Saccharobesus litoralis: one gene and its partner. The protein of the gene in region 1 binds, or shares a complex with, the protein of each later gene. Links are inferred from orthologs where the notes say so. Each region holds a gene or a part of one and is shown on either strand. Other genes may lie near its edges. The genes, in order: iscU and C2869_RS01650.

Evidence for each region.
Region 2: the proteins of iscU (region 1) and C2869_RS01650 are in contact, whole or in part, in a solved structure (PDB 5XT5), measured with the Bacillus subtilis proteins. The link is inferred for Saccharobesus litoralis from one-to-one orthologs.

The regions. Positions count from the first base shown.
Region 1 is NZ_CP026604.1:3,879,521-3,889,615, reverse strand. Bases 1-2,948 are described here. They hold iscU (Fe-S cluster assembly scaffold IscU), read right to left. Parts: upstream 1,690-2,948; coding sequence 1,312-1,689; downstream 1-1,311. Other genes in these bases: C2869_RS13980 (IscS subfamily cysteine desulfurase), read right to left, coding at 1,800-2,948; iscA (iron-sulfur cluster assembly protein IscA), read right to left, coding at 921-1,244; hscB (co-chaperone HscB), read right to left, coding at 211-729; hscA (Fe-S protein assembly chaperone HscA), read right to left, coding at 1-164. Outside these bases: more of C2869_RS13980, read right to left, coding at 2,949-3,014; Fe-S cluster assembly transcriptional regulator IscR, read right to left, coding at 3,033-3,539; cysE (serine O-acetyltransferase), read right to left, coding at 3,648-4,451; tRNA (cytosine(32)/uridine(32)-2'-O)-methyltransferase TrmJ, read right to left, coding at 4,499-5,224; suhB (inositol-1-monophosphatase), read left to right, coding at 5,527-6,330; C2869_RS13955 (OPT family oligopeptide transporter), read left to right, coding at 6,620-8,662; C2869_RS13950 (glycoside hydrolase family 31 protein), read right to left, coding at 8,782-10,095. UniProt on the Bacillus subtilis protein: Part of the SUF-like system that mediates the biosynthesis of iron-sulfur (Fe-S) clusters. Acts as a sulfurtransferase and thus transfers sulfur from SufS to SufB.
Region 2 is NZ_CP026604.1:436,203-446,343, reverse strand. What follows is about bases 2,058-5,051. They hold C2869_RS01650 (aminotransferase class V-fold PLP-dependent enzyme), read right to left. Parts: upstream 4,170-5,051; coding sequence 2,946-4,169; downstream 2,058-2,945. Other genes in these bases: C2869_RS01640 (LacI family DNA-binding transcriptional regulator), read left to right, coding at 4,721-5,051; C2869_RS01645 (hypothetical protein), read left to right, coding at 4,326-4,577; C2869_RS01655 (SufE family protein), read right to left, coding at 2,529-2,942; C2869_RS01660 (proline--tRNA ligase), read right to left, coding at 2,058-2,266. In the rest of the region: C2869_RS01665 (VOC family protein), read left to right, coding at 123-434; more of C2869_RS01660, read right to left, coding at 545-2,057; more of C2869_RS01640, read left to right, coding at 5,052-5,728; C2869_RS01635 (sulfatase-like hydrolase/transferase), read left to right, coding at 6,035-7,579; C2869_RS01630 (sulfatase-like hydrolase/transferase), read left to right, coding at 7,669-9,177; C2869_RS01625 (hypothetical protein), read right to left, coding at 9,313-9,579; C2869_RS01620 (phosphoribosylaminoimidazolesuccinocarboxamide synthase), read right to left, coding at 9,669-10,141. UniProt on the Bacillus subtilis protein: Type II cysteine desulfurase that acts as the initial step in the SUF-like Fe-S cluster assembly pathway.

The DNA of each region.
Region 1 (10,095 bases):
GAAGGTAGGATATCTTGGCCATTAGCATCGGGCAGTGTCGAACATTCGCCACTTCTAACCGAAGAAACCAGTGAATTAGTCGTACCAAGATCAATACCGACGGCCCACTTATGTTGATGTGGTGCCGTACTTTGCCCTGGCTCAGATATTTGTAGTAATGCCATAAAAAATAATAGAAGTTAAGGCCAATTTGGCGTTACAAAATGCAAATTAGAATGCTAACTGTTCGTCTTCAAGACGTTCCAGTTCAGCCACAAGCTTGAACATAAATTTTAGCTTGCGTATGGTATTGGCAGCAGCTTCATTTTCGTTGCTTTCAATATAACCTGTAAGCTTTTGCTGAAAGCCAGCTATCTCAGATTCTAACTCTTGCTCAAATTCCACTACTGCATCGAAAGGCTCCGCGAGAGCCGCTATGTCTTCTAAACGCTCACGATATTCCATCTGTTGCATGAGAAAACTAGGGTCTTGTAATGTTTGAGTTTCGTGTTGAATATCTAAACCGCGCAATTTTAACAAATACTCAGCTCGTGATACAGGATGCTTAAGTGTTGTATACGCGTCGTTTATTTCAGCAGATTTTTGAACTACGGCTAACTTGTCTTGATCGTTTGCCGTAGCAAACTTGTCAGGATGATATTGCTTTTGTAATTCGCGATAGGTTTGTGTAATAGCGTCGACATCAACTGCAAAGGATTCAGCTATGTTAAACAGCTCGAAGTAATTCATTACTTAGTTTCCTTATAAAACAGCGATTTAGTCTTCTCGCTCAGGCCTTATGCTTCATTGTCTGCACTTACTCACCCCAATCACATAATAGAGCATATGCTCAAGGGGATTCGAAGTTTGACAGCTTCGCCTAAAACCTGATCGCTTTGACTATAGAAGGCGTAGCAGTATAATTAATATGCAGTGGTTGGCTAAACGTGAAAACTTTCTCCGCAGCCACACTCATCTTTAACATTAGGGTTATTAAACTTAAATCCTTCGTTTAATCCCTCTTTAGCAAAGTCAAGTTCAGTACCATCAATAAATGATAGTGATTTAGCATCAACAATGATTTTAACATTATATTGCTCAAACACTTCATCATCAGGATTCAGATCGTCAACAAACTCCAACACGTACGCCATACCTGAACAGCCTGAGGTTTTAACACCTAAACGAAGGCCAATTCCTGAACCACGGTTATCTAAAAAACTTTTAACTCGCGAGGCAGCGACTTCAGTGATGGTGACAGCCATTAACTTAACTTCTCCTGAAAATTTCGGATGGATATTTTAGCGGACAATTAAATTGCCCGCTAATGAATTAATTCTTTGCTTTATAATCTTCAATAGCGGCTTTAATTGCGTCTTCCGCTAAAATAGAGCAGTGAATTTTAACGGGTGGTAACGCAAGCTCTTCTGCAATATCAGTGTTTTTAATTTCAGATGCTTGTTCTAAGGTTTTACCCTTAACCCATTCTGTCACTAAAGAGCTAGAAGCAATAGCTGAACCACAACCGTAAGTTTTAAACTTAGCGTCTTCAATAACACCTTCGTCAGTCACTTTAAGTTGTAATTTCATTACGTCACCACAAGCTGGTGCGCCTACCATACCCGTTGCTACATTCGGATCGTTTTTGTCAAAAGAACCTACATTTCTTGGGTTCTCGTAATGGTCAATAACTTTGTCGCTATAAGCCATGATACATACCTCGCTGGGAAGAGCTGAAGAATCAGCTCGCAATCAACTATTATTAATTGATTGAAAATTAACTTTTAAAAACAATCCGTTGCCATTGCCTTAATTAAGGCTTAGTGGTGAACCCATTCAACACTTTTTAAATCTACGCCATCTTTAAACATGTCCCAAAGTGGCGACATTTCACGTAGTTTACCAATTGACTCATTAATCACTTTAACAGCGTAATCGACTTCTTCTTCAGTTGAAAAACGACCAAAGCTAAAACGAATTGAGCTATGTGCAAGTTCGTCATCTAAACCTAAAGCACGTAAAACATATGAAGGTTCTAAACTGGCTGATGTACAAGCAGAGCCACTAGAAACCGCCATGTCTTTCAACGCCATAATTAACGACTCGCCTTCAACAAAGTTGAAACTAATGTTTAGGTTACCCGCAACGCGTTGCTCTAAATCGCCATTAACGTAGACTTCTTCCATGTCTTTAACACCGTTCCATAAACGGTTACGCAAAGCTAATAAACGTGCGTTTTCTTCAGCCATTTCTTCTTTAGCAATACGGAAAGCTTCACCCATACCGACAATTTGGTGAGTTGGTAACGTGCCTGAACGCATACCACGCTCATGACCACCACCATGGGTTTGTGCTTCAAGACGAATACGTGGTTTACGACGCACGTATAAAGCACCAATACCTTTAGGACCATAAATTTTATGGGCTGAGAACGACATTAAATCAACTTTCAATGTTTGTAAGTCAATTTCAACTTTACCTGCTGATTGAGCTGCATCGACATGGAATACAATTTTACGCGAACGACATAACTCACCAATCGCTGCGATATCTTGAATAACACCAATTTCGTTATTAACGTGCATTACACTAATTAATACAGTGTCTTCACGGATAGCATTTTCTAACGCGTTTAAATCAACTAAGCCGTTTTGCTGAACATCCAAGTAAGTCACTTCAAAACCAACGCGCTCTAATTCACGACAAGTATCTAAAACGGCTTTGTGTTCAGTTTTAACGGTAATGATGTGCTTGCCTTTCTTCTTGTAGAAATTAGCTGCACCTTTGATGGCTAGGTTGTTAGATTCAGTTGCACCTGATGTCCAAACAATCTCACGCGGATCAGCATTGACTAATGCTGCTACATTTGAACGAGCAATATCTACCGCTTCTTCTGCTTGCCAACCAAAACGGTGTGAACGTGAAGCAGGATTACCAAACTGACCATCCATCGTCAGGAACTGCATCATTTTTTCTGCAACTCTTGGGTCCACTGGCGTCGTTGCCGAATAGTCGAAGTAAATTGGTAATTTCATTAATGTCTCCGTATGAGCCTAAACTCGAAAGTCTAAGTCGATTTCGTCAATCGAGGCTTTGCCTAACGCAAAGGCCGAATGTGTAGTTTTCTTACGATTTTGTCGCTCAGCAACTTCTTTGACTTCTTGCTTTGCGACTAATTCGTCAAGTGTAATTTCGTTTAAAAACGCTGCAATACGATCACTCAACTCAGTCCATAAACTGTGAGTTAAACAGCGAGCCCCACCCTGACAATCAGAATTGCCACTACAGCGGGTTGCGTCAACTGATTCGTCTACTGCAACAATAATTTTGCCAATTGATATATCATCAAGCTCGTAACCTAGGCGATAACCACCACCGGGCCCGCGCACGCTTGTTACTAGGCCTTGCTTACGCAACCGAGAAAACAATTGTTCAAGATAAGAAAGAGAAATTCCCTGACGCTCTGAGATATCAGCTAAAGGAACTGGGCCTTGCTTTGAATGCAATGCCACATCAAGCATTGCTGTTACGGCGTAACGGCCTTTTGAAGTAAGTCTCATGCAGATTCTCCGAGGGTTTAACTGTAATAAATTTTCACATAACCCAGTAAAACAGTCAAGTATAAAACCTAGTAAATTACTCAGGTATTATCCTCTTATACGCCTGTTTTAAATTTGCGGATCAAATCTTTCATGCTCTGTCTTACGTTCTTCTGCTGCATCTTGCTCAGCTTTAATAAACTCAGGGCTTTCTACTTTAATATCTGGTAATTTTTCATCGCACACGTCACCACCCATGCGATTAACCTCTGAACACAGTTCTGCTAATTTGCTATCCATCGAGTGAACATGGTCCAACAAATTACCAATAACTTTTGCAACAGGGTCTTGGCTATTAGCGCTAACACCGTAGGCATCAAAGCCTAACTTTTTGGCTATTGCTTCGCGCTTTTCATCTTTATCTTTGGCGACAATACGTGCTGGAATGCCGACCACAGTCGCGCCTTCAGGTACTTCTTTTACAACAACTGAATTTGAGCCTATTTTGGCATTATCACCCACTTTAAACGGGCCTAAAACTTTTGCGCCTGCACCAATTACCACGCCATTACCTAAAGTCGGATGACGCTTACCTTCATTCCAACTGGTTCCACCAAGCGTAACACCGTGGTAAATGGTGACATCATCACCAATGACAGCTGTTTCACCAATTACAATGCCCATGCCATGGTCAATGAAAAAACGGCGGCCAATTTGTGCACCAGGGTGGATCTCAACACCGGTCAATAATCGCGCTAAATTAGAAACTGTTCTCGCCAACCATTTAAAGTCTTTTTTATACAAATAATGACTAAGTCTATGCCACCAAATGGCATGCATACCGGGATAATTGGTCAGTACTTCGAAAAAATTACGTGCTGCTGGATCACGATGAAATACCGCATTAATATCTTCTTTTAAGCGTTCAAACATGGCTTATTCCTTACACTTTAGTGCGCACATGGCGAAATTTATTGCCATTAGTCTTTTTTGGCTACTTTATCGATTGAAGATAATATGCCACGCAGGATATTTAATTCTTGTGAATCAGGACGGATCCGATTGAACATGCGACGAAGTTTAGCCATCACCTGTCCAGGATGATTAGCGACAATAAAATGTGTTTTAGCTAAGGTATTCTCTAAATGTCCATAAAAGCGTTCTAAATCTTCAACCAATGGATACGCTTCTTCAGTATGTTGATGACCTTGTTCAACCGAGGCTAAATGAGCAACACGCACTTCGTAACATAATGTTTGTACTGCAGCAGCTAAGTTTAATGACGAGTAATCCGGATTAGCGGGAATAACCGCATGAAAATGCGCCTTTTGTAATTCATCATTAGAAAGGCCATTATTTTCTCGACCAAAAATAAGTGCAACTTTGCCAGTTTGCGCCTCATTAATCAGTTTTTCACCGGCTTCACGCGGTGAAACAACTGGCCAGCTTAATGTTCTTGAACGTGCACTGGTTGCTATTACCAAGTTACAATCATTAATCGCTTCATCTAAGCTGCTAACAATTTTGGCATTGCCCAATACATCAGTCGCACCAGCTGCCAAAGCTGAAGCTTTACTGTCAGGCTCTGAAACAGGATCAACTAAGTACAGCTCACTGAGTCCCATGGTTTTCATAGCACGAGCAGTTGAACCTATGTTACCTGTGTGTGAAGTATTAACTAAAATAACGCGAACATTATCTAACATGCTAAAACCTGTCCTGTCTATTTGCCTGTCTATCATTGAGAGAGGTGCTTATTGTTATAAATGGATAAATCCAAAATAATTACACTCAAAGTGTAAATCAGCACCGCTTCAAAAAAGGCGCATATTCTACAATAACCTAGCGTAACCACAAGTTATGTTTGTCATAATAAATTAATATGATCTAGCGAGTTAACACCTTTCACTGTATAATTCGCGCCGATTCATTTTGTGGTAAAGATTTTAGGCTAATTTGTCCGAAAAATTTATCACTAGTTCTTTTTACAATTAGGGTTAATAACACCATGCATCCAATGTTGACGATCGCCGTGCGTGCGGCTCGTAAAGCGGGTAATATAATCGCTCGTGGGTTTTCAGAGCTTGATCTAGTTAAAACTGCAACTAAATCAGAAAACGATTTTGTAACTAATATCGACCAAGAGGCTGAAAAGGCCATTATTGAGACAATTCGTCAATCTTATCCTGATCACTCATTTGTTGGTGAAGAAGGTGGATTGCAAACGGGTAAGCAATCCGATTACCAATGGGTTATTGATCCTTTAGATGGCACGACTAACTTTATTCGTGGCATTCCTCATTTTGCAGTATCAATTGCACTTCATGTTAAAGGTAAAGCCGAAGTTGCTGTTGTTTACGATCCAATCAAAGACGAACTATTTACCGCAGTAAAAGGTAAAGGCGCGCGTTTAGACGAATATCGTATTCGAGTTAAAGACAACAAAGATACTAAAGGCGCTATCTACGCAACAGGCTTTCCATTTAAAGCCCGTCAATATACTGAAGTTCACTTCAATATTTTATCTTCGCTATTTGAAACAGCAGCAGATTTCCGTCGCTGTGGCTCAGCAGCACTCGATTTAGCCTATGTTGCCGCAGGTCGTTATGACGGTTTTTGGGAACTTGGTTTAAGCCCATGGGATATCGCCGCTGGTGAACTTATTGTGCGTGAAGCAGGTGGCGTAGTCACTGATATTGCAGGTGGTCACAATTATTTGGCAACTGGTCATATTGTTGCAGGTAACCCTAAAGTGACAGGTGCAACTTTAAAAGTCATCCAACCTCACTTGCCAGCAAGCTTGAAAAAATAGCACTACATGGTTTAGGTCATTGATTGCCACTCGTGCTGAATAAGCGCTAATTGGCTGGCAATGGCCTACTCCTTTTAAACGACACCGTTAATAGACCAACTTTTCATTGTCTTCAGCTTTTATGCCTTACTGCCCTAGTCATATTCCCTTGCATTTTCACTCTAGCATCTTCCTTAAACAAAATGTTTAAACAATTATTGCAATCAATTTAGACATAATTGATTGCAATATATTCAGTTCACTTTAACCTAATCACATCGTTACATTAGGCTTATGTGCTTGTTTACGAATGGATATTAACAAACAGGTAGCACCACCTCTTATACCGGCTGATCAGAATTTAGCTGAATTAACAATTAAAAGCGTTGTACTCGGTATTGCACTAAGTATGTTGCTCGCAGCGGCTAATGCCTATATTGGCCTGCTGGTTGGCTTAACCGTTTCAGCCTCTATCCCCGCTGCGGCGGTATCTATGGGTGTGCTGCGCTTATTCAAACGCTCTAACATTCTTGAAAACAATATGGTGCAAACATCGGCTTCGGCTGGTGAATCGTTGGTGGCGGGTATTATCTTTACGTTACCTGCGCTTGTGCTAATGCACCATTGGCACGGTTATGAATACTGGCCATTAGTCAGCATTGCGCTTGTTGGCGGTATATTAGGGGTAATATTTACTATTCCGTTACGTCACGCACTTATTGTTAAAACCAAACTCACCTTTCCAGAAGGTGTTGCTACATCAGAAGTTCTAAAAACAGGTAATACCCAAAACCACATACCAATTGACCAAGAAAATAGTGATAGCAGCCGAGGATTACGCACGTTATTACAAGCCGCTGGGATTGGTGCATTATTCAAATTGGCCGAATCTGGCTTTGGCATGTTATCTGGCTGGATATCAGGTGTAAAAGCCTTTGCGAGTAATTCAATTGTGCTATCGGGTAGCTTAGCAATCAGTCCCGCATTAATTGGCGTTGGCTATATCATTGGCTTAAATATAGCTATTTTAGTCTTTCTTGGTGGGGTGATTGGTACGCTAGTTGGGGTGCCGCTTAACTGGTATTTAAACAGTGAAGCTATTCTTATCGCGACTGGAATTGGGGTTGATAGTTCCGTCGAACTTGCAAACCTAGATGCAAAGCAAATTCAAGCTATTGCCTATGAAGCGTGGGAGCAAAATCGCCGCATAGGTGTCGGCGCTATGATTATTGGTGGTCTATGGTCACTCATTTGCCTTGCAAAACCGTTAACTGAAGGGATCAAGGCTTCATTTTCAGCATACAAAGCGAGCTTTAATGAACACGCCAAATCGCCGCTCAGAACTGAATTCGATACCCCAATAAACTATGTGATTATTGCCAGTACATTGGCGCTTGTTCCGTTATTTTTTATATTCAAGAGCGCACTAGATGATTACTCCAATGCTAACTTTATCGCTGGGGTTATGACACTCGTCATGTTTGTTTTAGGTTTTTTATTTTCATCCGTAGCAGGTTACATGGCAGGTTTAGTCGGCAGTTCGAATAACCCTGTATCTGGCGTCACCATTGCCACTGTTATTATTTCCGCCTTGTTATTATTACAGTTAATGGGCAACGAGGGGGTAGCAGCAAAATTAGGGCCTGTCGCTGTGATTTTCCTAGCTGGGCTGATATGTTCCTCGGCGGCTATCGCCGGTGACAATATGCAAGATTTAAAATGTGGTCACCTATTAGGCGCTACGCCATGGAAACAACAGCTGTATCAAGTGATTGGCGTCATTGCTGCGGCATTTATTATTCCTGTCATTTTAAATATTTTAGACGCCGGCTATGGCATTGGCCGCCCTGCCCTCGACGCCAATAGCCAAACCTTTTTAGCAGCTCCGCAAGCCAGTTTAATGAAAGACCTCGCGACGGGTATTTTTGGTGCTGGGATCAATTGGCAATTTATCTATTTAGGTATGGGGCTAGCTATCGTATTAATCCTTGTCGATGAGGTTTTAAAACGCACTAACGCGACTTCCCGTATGCCTGTGCTTGCTGTTGCCGTTGGCATTTATCTACCAATGGGCTTATCGTTACCTATTTTAATTGGTGGTGTCATTGCTTATAGGGTTGCTAAACGAAGTCCGTCTAACAGCGGTAAAGTACTACAACAAAACCGTGAAGGAGGCATACTATTAGCCTCGGGCTTAATTACTGGCGAAGCCTTAATGGGTGTTGTAATCGCGATTTATGCCGCTTTTATCGCTGATTTACCTTCTGTTGTGCCCTATGGTAACGAGCTTGGACTCGCCGCCCTCGCGTTAGTCAGTTGGTATTTATACAAGCGAACAAGAAATAGTGCTTAAGGTTAGTCGTTTCGACTTGGCGCTAAAGCGCTATTTCTAAGCCGCTATTTATAAACCACTACGCCTAAGTCATTAACCCTAAGCGATGACTGCCATTGATACTAAGGCTAATACCATGATTAGTATCGCGATACAAACACTCTTAATGGTTGATATCGCCAAGCCACTTTAACGTTTAAAATATTAGCCTTGGCATCGTAATAAGCACCTTCAAGCGCCTGCTCGAAGTCTCGACCTGCTTGGTAAACTCGTGTTTTCGTTCCATCAATTAAGATACGTTTCGCTGGGATCGGATTATGGATCGCTAACCTAATACTGCGCGCCTCTGGTTTTCCCGTATATTGATAGCCTTTAGGATCAATACCTAAAATCAATCCCTCACCGTCTTGTTTAGCCGTAAAATCAATTAGCTCATATTGTTTATTTTCAATGGTATTAGGTGTTTGGCCATCATCATCAAACATTTGATAAGAAGATTCTGCCACAGAAGGATCGGCATAATAATGAACCGTTAGTTGTTTCGGATTGTAATCATCTGTGGTTTGAATGGCTTTTTGACCTAACATGGGCACAAACGACCCCGCTTTAACCATGACCGGTATAGTACGCAAAGAAACAGGAACAGAATGTACACCTGATTCAGTGAATTTTTTATCTGTCCAAAAATCAAACCAGACACCGCCAGGTAAATATAAAGCTTGAGTTGTGACTCCAGGTTCAGTGACAGGGCTGACTAAAAAGGCATCGCCCCACATAAAACTATCTTTTATGGCAATGAGTGACGAATTCGCTTCATTCTGAAAAAATAGTGGCCGCATCAATGGCATACCGCTCATCGAATTTTGATAAGCCAAACTATAGTTATAGGGTAATAGTTTGTAGCGCAAGTTAATATAACCGCGGATAATATCTTGTGTTTGTGGATCATGAAAAACCGGTTCGGGGGCTATTGCTTCCTGTGCGTGGGGTCGATATAAAGGTTGAAATACACCATACTGCAACCAGCGAATGTACATTTCTTTGTCAAAAGTTTCACCGCCAGCAAACCCACCTAAATCAGAGTGAGTATAGGCTAAGCCTAATAGTCCCATTTGCATGGTTAGCTCAGGTTGCGGCTTTAAGCCCCCCCATGAGCGGCTGACATCACCTGTCCATGGCATCATGCCGTAACGTTGTGAGCCATTAAAACCAGAGCGCATTAAAATAAAAGGTCTTTGATTAGGTTTAGCCGCTAACGTTCGCTCGTAAACCATTTTTGCCCACTGGTGGCCATACGCGTTATGGATTTCATCGGCGGTGCCGGCTTGGTGAATAGTATCGTGCGGATGCACTTCTGGTTCACCTAAATCACCCCACCAACCTGCTATTCCTTGATCAAGCAAAGGCTGGTATTTTGACCAGAACCAATCTTGACCGCTTTGTGAAAAAACATC
Region 2 (10,141 bases), 3.4 Mb from region 1 along the record:
GGCCATGCACCCGACCTCCGGCAATTCGCACCTTTTTTGCGTTCCGCAAAAAAGTCGCCAATTACCTGCGGCGGGTGATGGCGGCGTTATGTGTATCTCAAAGTTAGGTGAATATTTAAATTATGAAGTTTAATCATGTGGGAATTCCCGTAACAGAGAGTTTTGAAGGTGAAATCGACTTACCTCATCTAAAAATGACGGTATCTGATCATGAAAATAATCCTTATGGGATTCAGTGGCAGCGTTACTGGAAGGATGCCCCTTATCCAGAGTTGGTTAAAACAGTACCCCACGTAGCATTCGTGGTAGATAATTTAGATGAAGAGCTTGAAGGGAAGAAGGTTATTATTAAGCCTAACTCTCCAAGTGATGGTTTGCGTGTTGCTTTTATCGAAGTAAATGGCGCTCCTGTTGAGCTCATGGAATATTCGTAAATATACACATAACAATAAGCTGCAAAAGGACGTTTTGAAATAAAAAAGGTGCTAATTAGCACCCTTTTAAGTATTTAAACAACCTCGTACGAGCTTATTTCTGTTATTTGTTAGGCAATTTTAGCGCTCACAAAGTCGACGATTTCGTCAATTTTAACGCTTTGCTTTTCACCTGTTGTGCGGCATTTGTACTCGACAATACCTTCATCTAGGTTACGTTCGCCAATGACAATAGTATGGCTTACACCTACTAGTTCCCAATCAGCAAACATGACACCTGGGCGCTCTTTTCTGTCATCAAAGATAACTTCGATCCCTTTTGCTTGTAGATCAGCATATATCTTTTCTGCAATATCGGGTATGCGATGTGATTTGTGCATATTCATTGGCAACACAACGACTTGGAAAGGTGCAATCGCTTGTGGCCATTTGATACCCCATTTATCGTTATTCTGCTCAATTGCTGCAGCTACAATGCGTGACACACCAATACCGTAACAACCCATGGTTAATACTTCGTGTTTACCCGACTCAGTTAACACACCAACATTCATCGCTTCTGAGTATTTTGTACCTAGTTGGAAAATATGTCCGACTTCGATACCGCGCTTTATCGACACTTTACCTTGACCGCATGGGCTTAAGTCACCTTCTTGGATATTGCGAATGTCCGCAACCTCGAAGGTTTCAATATCTCGTAACCAGTTGACTCCCGTTAGGTGGAAGCCAGTTTCATTAGCGCCACAAACAAAGTCGGCTAATACACTTGCGCTACGGTCAACGATAACAGGGCAAGATAAACCTTGTGGACCAATTGATCCCGCTTCGCAATTAGCGGTTTGTTTTATTTGTTCTTCGGTGGCAAAAGTTAACGGGGCAAACACACCGGCAATTTTTTCAGCTTTAACTTCATTTAATTCATGATCACCGCGTAAAACAAGTGCAACAACGCCACTGGCTTCACCTTCTTCGTTAACACCCTGAACCAATAATGTTTTTACGGTTTGCTGCGCATCCACTTTTAAGAATGCACTGACTTCTTCTATTGAATGGGCATTTGGCGTCGCGACTTTTGCAACATCGGCAGACGGAGCAGGGCGTTCAATGCTTGGCATTAAGCACTCGGCTTTTTCTATATTCGCTGCATAATCACTACCATCGCTGAACACAATGGCGTCTTCGCCTGACTCAGCGAGTACATGGAATTCGTGTGAAACGCTGCCACCAATAGAGCCAGTATCGGCGATTACCGCGCGATATTCTAAGCCTAAGCGGTCAAATACGTTACAGTAAGCTTGGAACATCGCATCGTAGGTTTTTTGCAAACAGTCCTGTGAAAGATGGAACGAGTAGGCATCTTTCATAGTAAATTCACGAGCTCGCATCACACCAAAACGTGGTCTGACTTCGTCACGGAATTTAGTTTGAATTTGATATAAATTAATCGGCAACTGTTTGTAGCTATTAATTTCTTTGCGCACTAATTCTGAAATCACTTCTTCATGCGTTGGACCCAAAGCAAATGGGCGTTCGTGTCTGTCGTTAATACGCAATAGCTCGGGACCAAATTGCTCCCAGCGACCCGACTCTTCCCATAAATCGGCAGGTTGGACAACAGGCATTAACACTTCTAGTGCGCCGGCTTTGTCCATTTCTTCACGAACAATTCGCTCGACTTTACGTAATACTTTTAAACCACTGGGTAACCAAGTGTATAAACCCGATGCTAATTTACGGATCATACCGGCTCGTAGCATTAGCTGATGGCTAATGACTTCGGCATCTGATGGGGTTTCTTTTAAAGTTGATAAAACATACTGGCTGGTACGCATGTAAAGTTTTCCGTTTTAGGGTGTTGTGGCAATTGATTAATTCTAATTGTGACAACAGTTGTTTGAATTAAATTGCGCTGCATTGTAGCAGCGCCTTAATTGGAGATATAGTCTTCTCGCTCAAGTTTTATGGTTCATTGTCAGCGCTTACTCGCCCCAATCACATAATAGAGCATATGCTCATGGGGACTCGAAGCTTGACAGCTTCCCCTAAAACTCGATCGCTTTGACTATAAAACAAAGGATATTTGTAAATTGACACTTAAGCTTGTTGTGCTATTTGTTGTATATGCTTGGCTATGGTGAGCAGGCCATTGCCACGACTTGGACTTAAGTGTTTAGTTAAACCTAAACTTTGAAAGTAAGCTGCTAAATCAAGCTCGGCTATTTCAGTTAAAGGTTGTTGGTCAATTGGCGTAATTAAGATCCATAATAGCCCTTTAACAATGCGTGCTTCGCTCGTTGCCTGAATGAATAATTTGTTATCTTGTATTTTCCAATTTAACCATACGCGGCTTTCACAACCGTCTATTAAGTAGTCGTCATTAAGCTTGTCAGCTGGGTAGGGCGCTAAATTTTTTCCACTTTTCATGATAAAGCGATACCTATCTTCCCACTGATTAAATTGGGAAAATTGGGCTTGCATCTGGCCAATATTGTTTTGTATAGACCCCATAAATTATTCAAACTCTTTTATTTGTTGTAAGCCGGTGATGAGTTTATTTATCTCTTCTACTGTATTGTATGCGGCAATGGAAGCTCGTATACAGCCGTTACTTAAACCTAACTTTGTCATTAATGGCTGAGCGCAATGGTGACCCACTCGGACCGCTATATTCATCTGTGACAGTAATTCACCAACATCAGCAGGGTGCCAATCAATTAGATTAAATGCGATGGAGCCAGTGGCTGTCTTTGGGCTAATTATTTGTACAAAATCCAGCTGTTGTAGTTGTTTATACAGATATTGGCTTAATTGCTGTTCATAGTGATGTAGCTTGTCTCTGTTTTGTTCAGTCAACCAGTCTAATAACGCACCAAAGGCAACGACAGCTTCGGTATTACTGGTTCCGGCTTCAAATTTATGCGGTAACTGATTGAAAGTGGCCGTGTGGAATTGCGCTTGGCTAACCATTTCACCACCAAATTGATAGGGAGGAAGTTGTTCTAAAATGGCTTGTTTACCATACAGGACACCAAGCCCAGTTGCGCCATACATTTTGTGGGCTGAAAATACATAAAAGTCACAATCTAAAACTTGCACATCGATTGGATGATGATTGATCGCTTGTGCACCATCTATCAAACTAAAAGCATTGTGTGACTTGGCTAACTCAACAATTTGCTCTACAGGTAAACGAACACCTAAAGCATTGGAAACATGAGTGCAGGCTACGAGAGCCGTGTCTTCTGTTATGTGCTGTGCAAAACGCTTTATTATGCTATTGGCGTCCATGTTTTCGACTTCAACAACGGTTAGCGTTAAGCCTAATGATTGACAAACTTGTTGCCAGGGGATGAGGTTCGCGTGATGCTCAAACTGGCTAACAAGGATCTCTTTTCCTTTTGTTTTAAGTAGATCGCATTGTGATAAAACTTGTGCCAGCAAATTAATGCTCTCAGTGGTGCCTTTAGTCCAAATTATTTCTTTTGAGTGTTTAGCATTAATAAAATGCTGAACTTGTTCTCGTGCCAACTCAAATTGTTGGGTGGCACTGCTGGCCAACTGGTGATTGGCACGATGGGTATTGGCGTTCAAGTAGCTATAAAAGTGTGAAATACTATCTAATAAACATTGAGGTTTTTGGGTCGTCGCCGCGTTATCCAGATAGATTAATTCTGGGTTATTAACTAACAGTGGGAATTGCTGGCGAAACGCGAGTATGTAATCAGGTGTTTTCATTTGGTGATTATAAAGTTGCTTTATTATCAAGCCCAGTTTAATTCGTATTATTTTGAATCGTTTGCTTAAAAAATAAACGTATATACGTTAAAAACCATTGTCTAAAGTTTAAATCTGTATATACTCGCCTGCAATTTAATTCAGTATAAGTCCTAGATGAAAAAAGTCGGCCGCCCGAGTAAATCCGAATCAGAAAAAAAGAAAGGTATCTATGTTAAGTTACCGCCATGGCTGATTAATTGGATGGATGCGCAAACCGATTCTAATCGGGCAATTTTAATAGAAGAAGCAATAAAAAATCATTTTGGTGTTGATGAAAATACCCGCTATGAGCATCAATTAGATCTTTGTATTGAAGTTGCTAAAACCTACGATAAACGCTACAAAAAAAATCGCACAGCAGATTAACCCTTTCTTTTTTTAATTAGTCTCTTTGTAATTAGCCCGAAGAATTTTGCCTATTCATTTGATATTTTTGAGCAAGTGATTGCGCATTTTTGCGCATGCCTTTATATTGCTCAAAATAAGTTTGAGTTAAGGTTTAGTGCTAAATGGTCGTTACGCTTAAAGATGTTGCCGAAAAAGCCGGTGTTTCAACGTCAACTGTTTCCCGTGTACTAAGTGGTAAAGGGCGTGTTGGTAAAAAATGCCAAGCGCATGTTAAAAAGATAGTTGAAGAAATGGGTTACCGCCCCAACACCAACGCGCGTGCATTAGCTTGTAATCGTACTGAAATGATAGGGCTGATCACACCAAATATTGCGGGTGCATTTCATGGTCCTATCTGCGTTGGTGTTGAAGAAGCCGCTTCTAAAATTCGCTATAAAATTCTTATCGCTAACTCATTTGACGAGTATGAAAGAGTACAAGAAGCCATTTATTCTTTTAGTGAGCAAGGTTGTGACAACATCATTATTCATACTAATTTTGTCGAAGATGATGAGCTTATCCAACTTGCTGAGCGTATTCCTGGTCTGGTTATTATCAATCGTTTTATTCCTGAAATCGCTGAGCGTTGTGTCTGGCTAGATAATGTTTCAGGTGGCCGCTTGGCAGCGAAGTACCTTATCGACAGCGGGCATAAAGATATTGCGGTTATTTCTCACTCTCGAAAAATTGCCGACCCAAAAGATCGATTAACAGGGGTACTCGAAGCCTGTGAAAAAGCCGGAATAAGCATCCCTGAACAAAATATTTTATTCGATCCTATCGGCACGATTGATGAAGGACGATTGCTAGCTCGTCAATTAGTCGAAAGCGATGCAAAGTTTACCGCTATTATTGCCTACAACGATCTAATGGCGGTTGGTGCTATCAATGAGTTACAAGATATGGGTATACGCGTACCTGAAGATGTATCGGTTATTGGATTTGACGACCTTTATTTTTGTCAGACCAGCCGACCTACCTTGACGACTATTCATTATCCCATTAGTGAAATGGCTAAATATGCGGCTGAGTTGTCTGTTGCTTTAACGACCAAAGGAAAAGATGCCACGCCTAAAACGCATCTATTTATGCCTAGTTTAGTCGAGCGAAAATCAGTTAAAACACTTTAACCCCACCTTTTTAGGCGTATGTTTTACGCAATTTTACATACGCCGCACTTGCTTAAACATCATATCTTTATAAAAATAACAATTAATGTTAATTAGTTGTTGAGTCTAAGGCCAAAATCGGTTTAAATAGAAATGTGAGCAAGCGATTGTTCACCTTTGTTTTTGCTGTGCTTGGTAGGCAAAACAGCGTTACTCGATATTTCGCTGTTTTGCCTCTTTTTCGCTTAAACGGTTATGCACTAGCAGTTTAGTGAAAAGGTGAAGGCTTGCTACATTTATAAGTAGTTAATACTGGAGCACACAAAAATGTTAAAAAAATTGATTGCGGGCAGCATTGCAGCTGTTTGTAGCATCAGCATAGCATCATGTTCAATGACAGGTACTCAAGCTTCGTCTCCTACTGTCAGTACCTCTCAAACCGCTAAAAAACCGAATGTCATTGTGCTTATGTTTGATGACATGCGTTTTGATACCTTTTCTTACCGAGGCGGTCCTGTAAATACCCCTAATATCGATGCCCTAGCAGCACAATCAACGCGGTTTGATAATGCAATGACAACCACTGGCTTATGTTCACCTTCACGTGCGGCTTTCTTTACTGGGCGTTGGGGACACAGAACAGGGTTGGATGACAATGTTGAATTATTCCATTCACGTGTTCATGCCTTAAGCATGTCAGAAGGTGGTATTATCCGCCGTGCTTCAGACAATGGTTATAACGTTGGCTATGTCGGTAAATGGCATTTAGGCTACCACGGACCGGCTTTACGTGGCGCAGAATTTACTTACGGTAAAGAGCATGTCGGTAAGCAAGCATTACGTCAATGGACACCTTACGGTATGCGTCAAGACGTAGAAAAATTTAAACAGGGCTTCACCCACGAAAATGGTGAAAAGCATCAATATTTTCAGACCTTACCTGGCACGTATGAAGATACAGAAGCGTATAGTAAGGTTAAAAATGCACAAAAATTTATTAAAAAGGCTAAAAAAGACGGTCGCCCATTTTTTGGTGTGATCAGCTTCAGTCAACCTCATCCACCTTATCGCGTACCTGAGCCTTACGCCAGTATGTACGACCATAAAACAGCGAAAGTTCCTGCCAACCATATGGCAGAGCGTGTTAATAAACCTATGTCGCAAGAAGAGCCTTACTGGCCATGGCATGATGTAACTCATTTAAATGACGAAGAATGGCGAAAAATGCGTACCTTCTACTATGGTGCTATTGCCATGATCGACCGAGCTATTGGCGATATTATTCAAACCGCGAAGGACGAAGGTGTTTATGAGGACTTGCATATTGTCGTGGTGGGTGATCAAGGTTCAATGCTAGGCGAGCACAATTTATACGATAAAGGTCCATATGCTTACGATGAATTAATGCGTATTCCGTTATTGGTTCGTAACCCAGATATCGCCCCACGTGTTGTTGAGCGTCAGGTTTCGTTAATTGATGTTACGCCAACGTTAGCGGATTGGATGAGCTTACCGAATGACGGTGCAGTTGATGGTCGTAATTTAACTGATTTAATGGAAAAAGGTGATGTAGCGGATGCTGGCAAAGTCGATAAGCACTTGTATGCATATGAATGGTACAACGGCTCTTGGCACGGTATTCGAGCAATAAGAACGCCTGACTTTAAATTTGTTTGGTACCCAGGTGATAGCCGTGATGAATTATATGACCTGAAAAACGATCCGGTTGAATTAAATAACCTTGCAAAAGATCCAAAATACAAAGCTAAGTTAAAAGAGTTAGTGATAATGATGGAGCAAGAGTTAGTGCGTGTTGATGATCCAACTATCGAGCGCTTCCGTCATCAAATGCAAAATATACTGCCGCATTAATTCCTTATTCAGTAATTTAAGAGTCAGTGCCAAAAACTGACTCTAATTTATTCTGTAAATCCTTTATTTTATTGAGCAGAGAACAGCTTATGAAATGTAAAAACGTGTTGTTGAGCTTATCTGTACTAGCAGGGTTAAGCTTAGTGGGGTGTGCGCAAGATGTTAATAGCGCAAATGTTGCCAATAACGGTGCAGTTACGAAAGACGAACGACCCAATATCATTGTTATTTTAACTGATGATCATGGCTATGCTGATGTTGGTTTTAATAACTCACCTGATCTAAAAACCCCCAATCTTGATCAACTAGCTTACGGTGGAACTATATTTACTTCGGCCTATGTAGCGCATCCATTTTGTGGCCCGAGTCGAGCCGCGCTCATGACAGGCCGCTATCCGCATGAATACGGCGCGCAATTTAATTTACCGCGTAAGGGCTCCAACCAAGGTTTACCTAAGGAAGAAACTTTTATTAGTAAGGTGTTGCAAAACGCCGGCTATTACACTGGAGCTATTGGAAAATGGCACTTAGGTGAACATGCTGATCATCACCCGAATGTACGTGGCTTTGATGAGTTTTATGGTTTTTTAGCGGGCGGGCATTATTACTTTCCGGAAAAATACGAGCCAGAATATGAGCGTCTAGTTAAGCGTGGTAAGCATAACGTTAATATGTATTACTGGCCGCTTGAATATAACGGTCAAGAAGTACGAGAGCCTGAATATTTAACTGATGGCTTATCGCGTGAAGCGTCTACCTTTGTCGAAAAAGCCAGTAAAAAAGATAAACCATTCTTCTTATATCTCGCTTATAACGCGCCGCATACACCGTTAGAAGCGAAAGAAGAAGACATGGCTTTGTTCCCTAATATTACCGACAAAAATCGGAAAATTTATGCGGGCATGGTTTATGCGGTTGATCGCGGCGTTGGTAAATTAGTCGATACGCTAAAACGTACTGGTGAATATGATAATACGCTGATTGTGTTTTTAAGTGATAATGGTGGTAAAACCATTAAAGGCGCTAACAACTATCCATTACGCCGAGGTAAGGGTAGTGCCTATGAAGGCGGTATTCGTGTACCTATGATGTTCCATTGGCCAAAAGAAATTAAGGGTGGCAATACCTTTCATCATCCGGTTTCAGCTTTAGATTTCTATCCTATGTTTGCCGCCTTAGGTAACGCCAAAATACCCGAAGGCAAAGACTTAGACGGCTATAATGTTTGGCCGAAAATACAAGCGGGTAAGCCGACTCACGACACCAAAATGATTTACGCGATGCGTCACCAAAAAGGCTTTAGCGAAACCTCGGGTCGTTTAGGTGATTACAAGGTCGTGCGAACCAGTAAAGAAGGCCCGTGGCAATTATTTAATGTGCAAACCGATCCGGGTGAGCACAATGATTTAGCCGCGCAAAAGCCTTGGTTGCTTCGTGAAATGGTTTCGCAAATTGAAATTTGGAGTTGGGACCATCAACAACCCAAGTGGTTCCATATATGGGATGCGGGTGGAGAATGGCACGAACAAAATATGCCGCGTTTCCATGAAACGTTTAAAGTCGGTCAAGCTGATCCTGTGTTGCAAGCTCAACCCTAATATTGGATTTTTAAATAATGTGCGCTTCTTACCACGAAGCGCATTACCGTATTTTTGTTCTTTGTTTCAAACACACCAAATTAGTGTGTTTGAATGGCAACAGCTTGCAGTTTATAAAATGGTAGCAAGCTTTAACTACTGGCAGCCGCCTTCTTCATTAGCATGTAGCTGTTTTTGCGTATCTAATTCAGCAAAAAATGCATCGCTAATTTGATCAAGTTCCGCATCGTTAAAACTTTCTTGTGGGATCTCCAAGGTAATTAAATACTCTAGGCCATTATCAATATGGCTGAATTCAATTAACAAACAGTCCGTTAATTCAGCTTCTAGCGCTAAACTCACTTTCGGACACTTGGTTAGTTTTTGTAGATCAAGTAATAAATCATGAACAGGCGCTAACATGGTTTTTCCTATTTTAGGTGGTTTGAATAAGATGGGATAAGCCGTTTTGCAACGGCTTATTTTGTGATTAAATCACTAATCCATTGCCATTAATCAATTAAGCCATATTGGTCACGCAGTACTGCAATAATTTCGGCTTTAGGATTGTCAGACAATACTAGCTTTTCGCCTGTAATTTTTTCTGCGATAGACACATAAGTTTCTGATACCTTCATCAACACTTCGGTCGGCAGTGCATTATCTCGTGCTAAAGCTGAGCGCTCGTCCATGCGGTCTTTGTTTAATAAAATATCCGGATCTGGGAAATGGTTTAGCAGTAATTGACGAAAACCTTCTTTTGAATTTTCTACAACTTTGCCTTCACGATAGCTTGGGCCATCCCAAATTCGTGATGAATCAGGCGTTCCCACTTCATCCATGTAGATGAGTTTTTCATTGCCGTTAGCGTCTTCGACATAACCAAACTCAAATTTCGTATCAACAAACACTTGATCAATTTCGGCTAATGCATCGCTAATTACATTAAAGCCTTCTTTTAATAACTTTTCGTACAAATCAATAT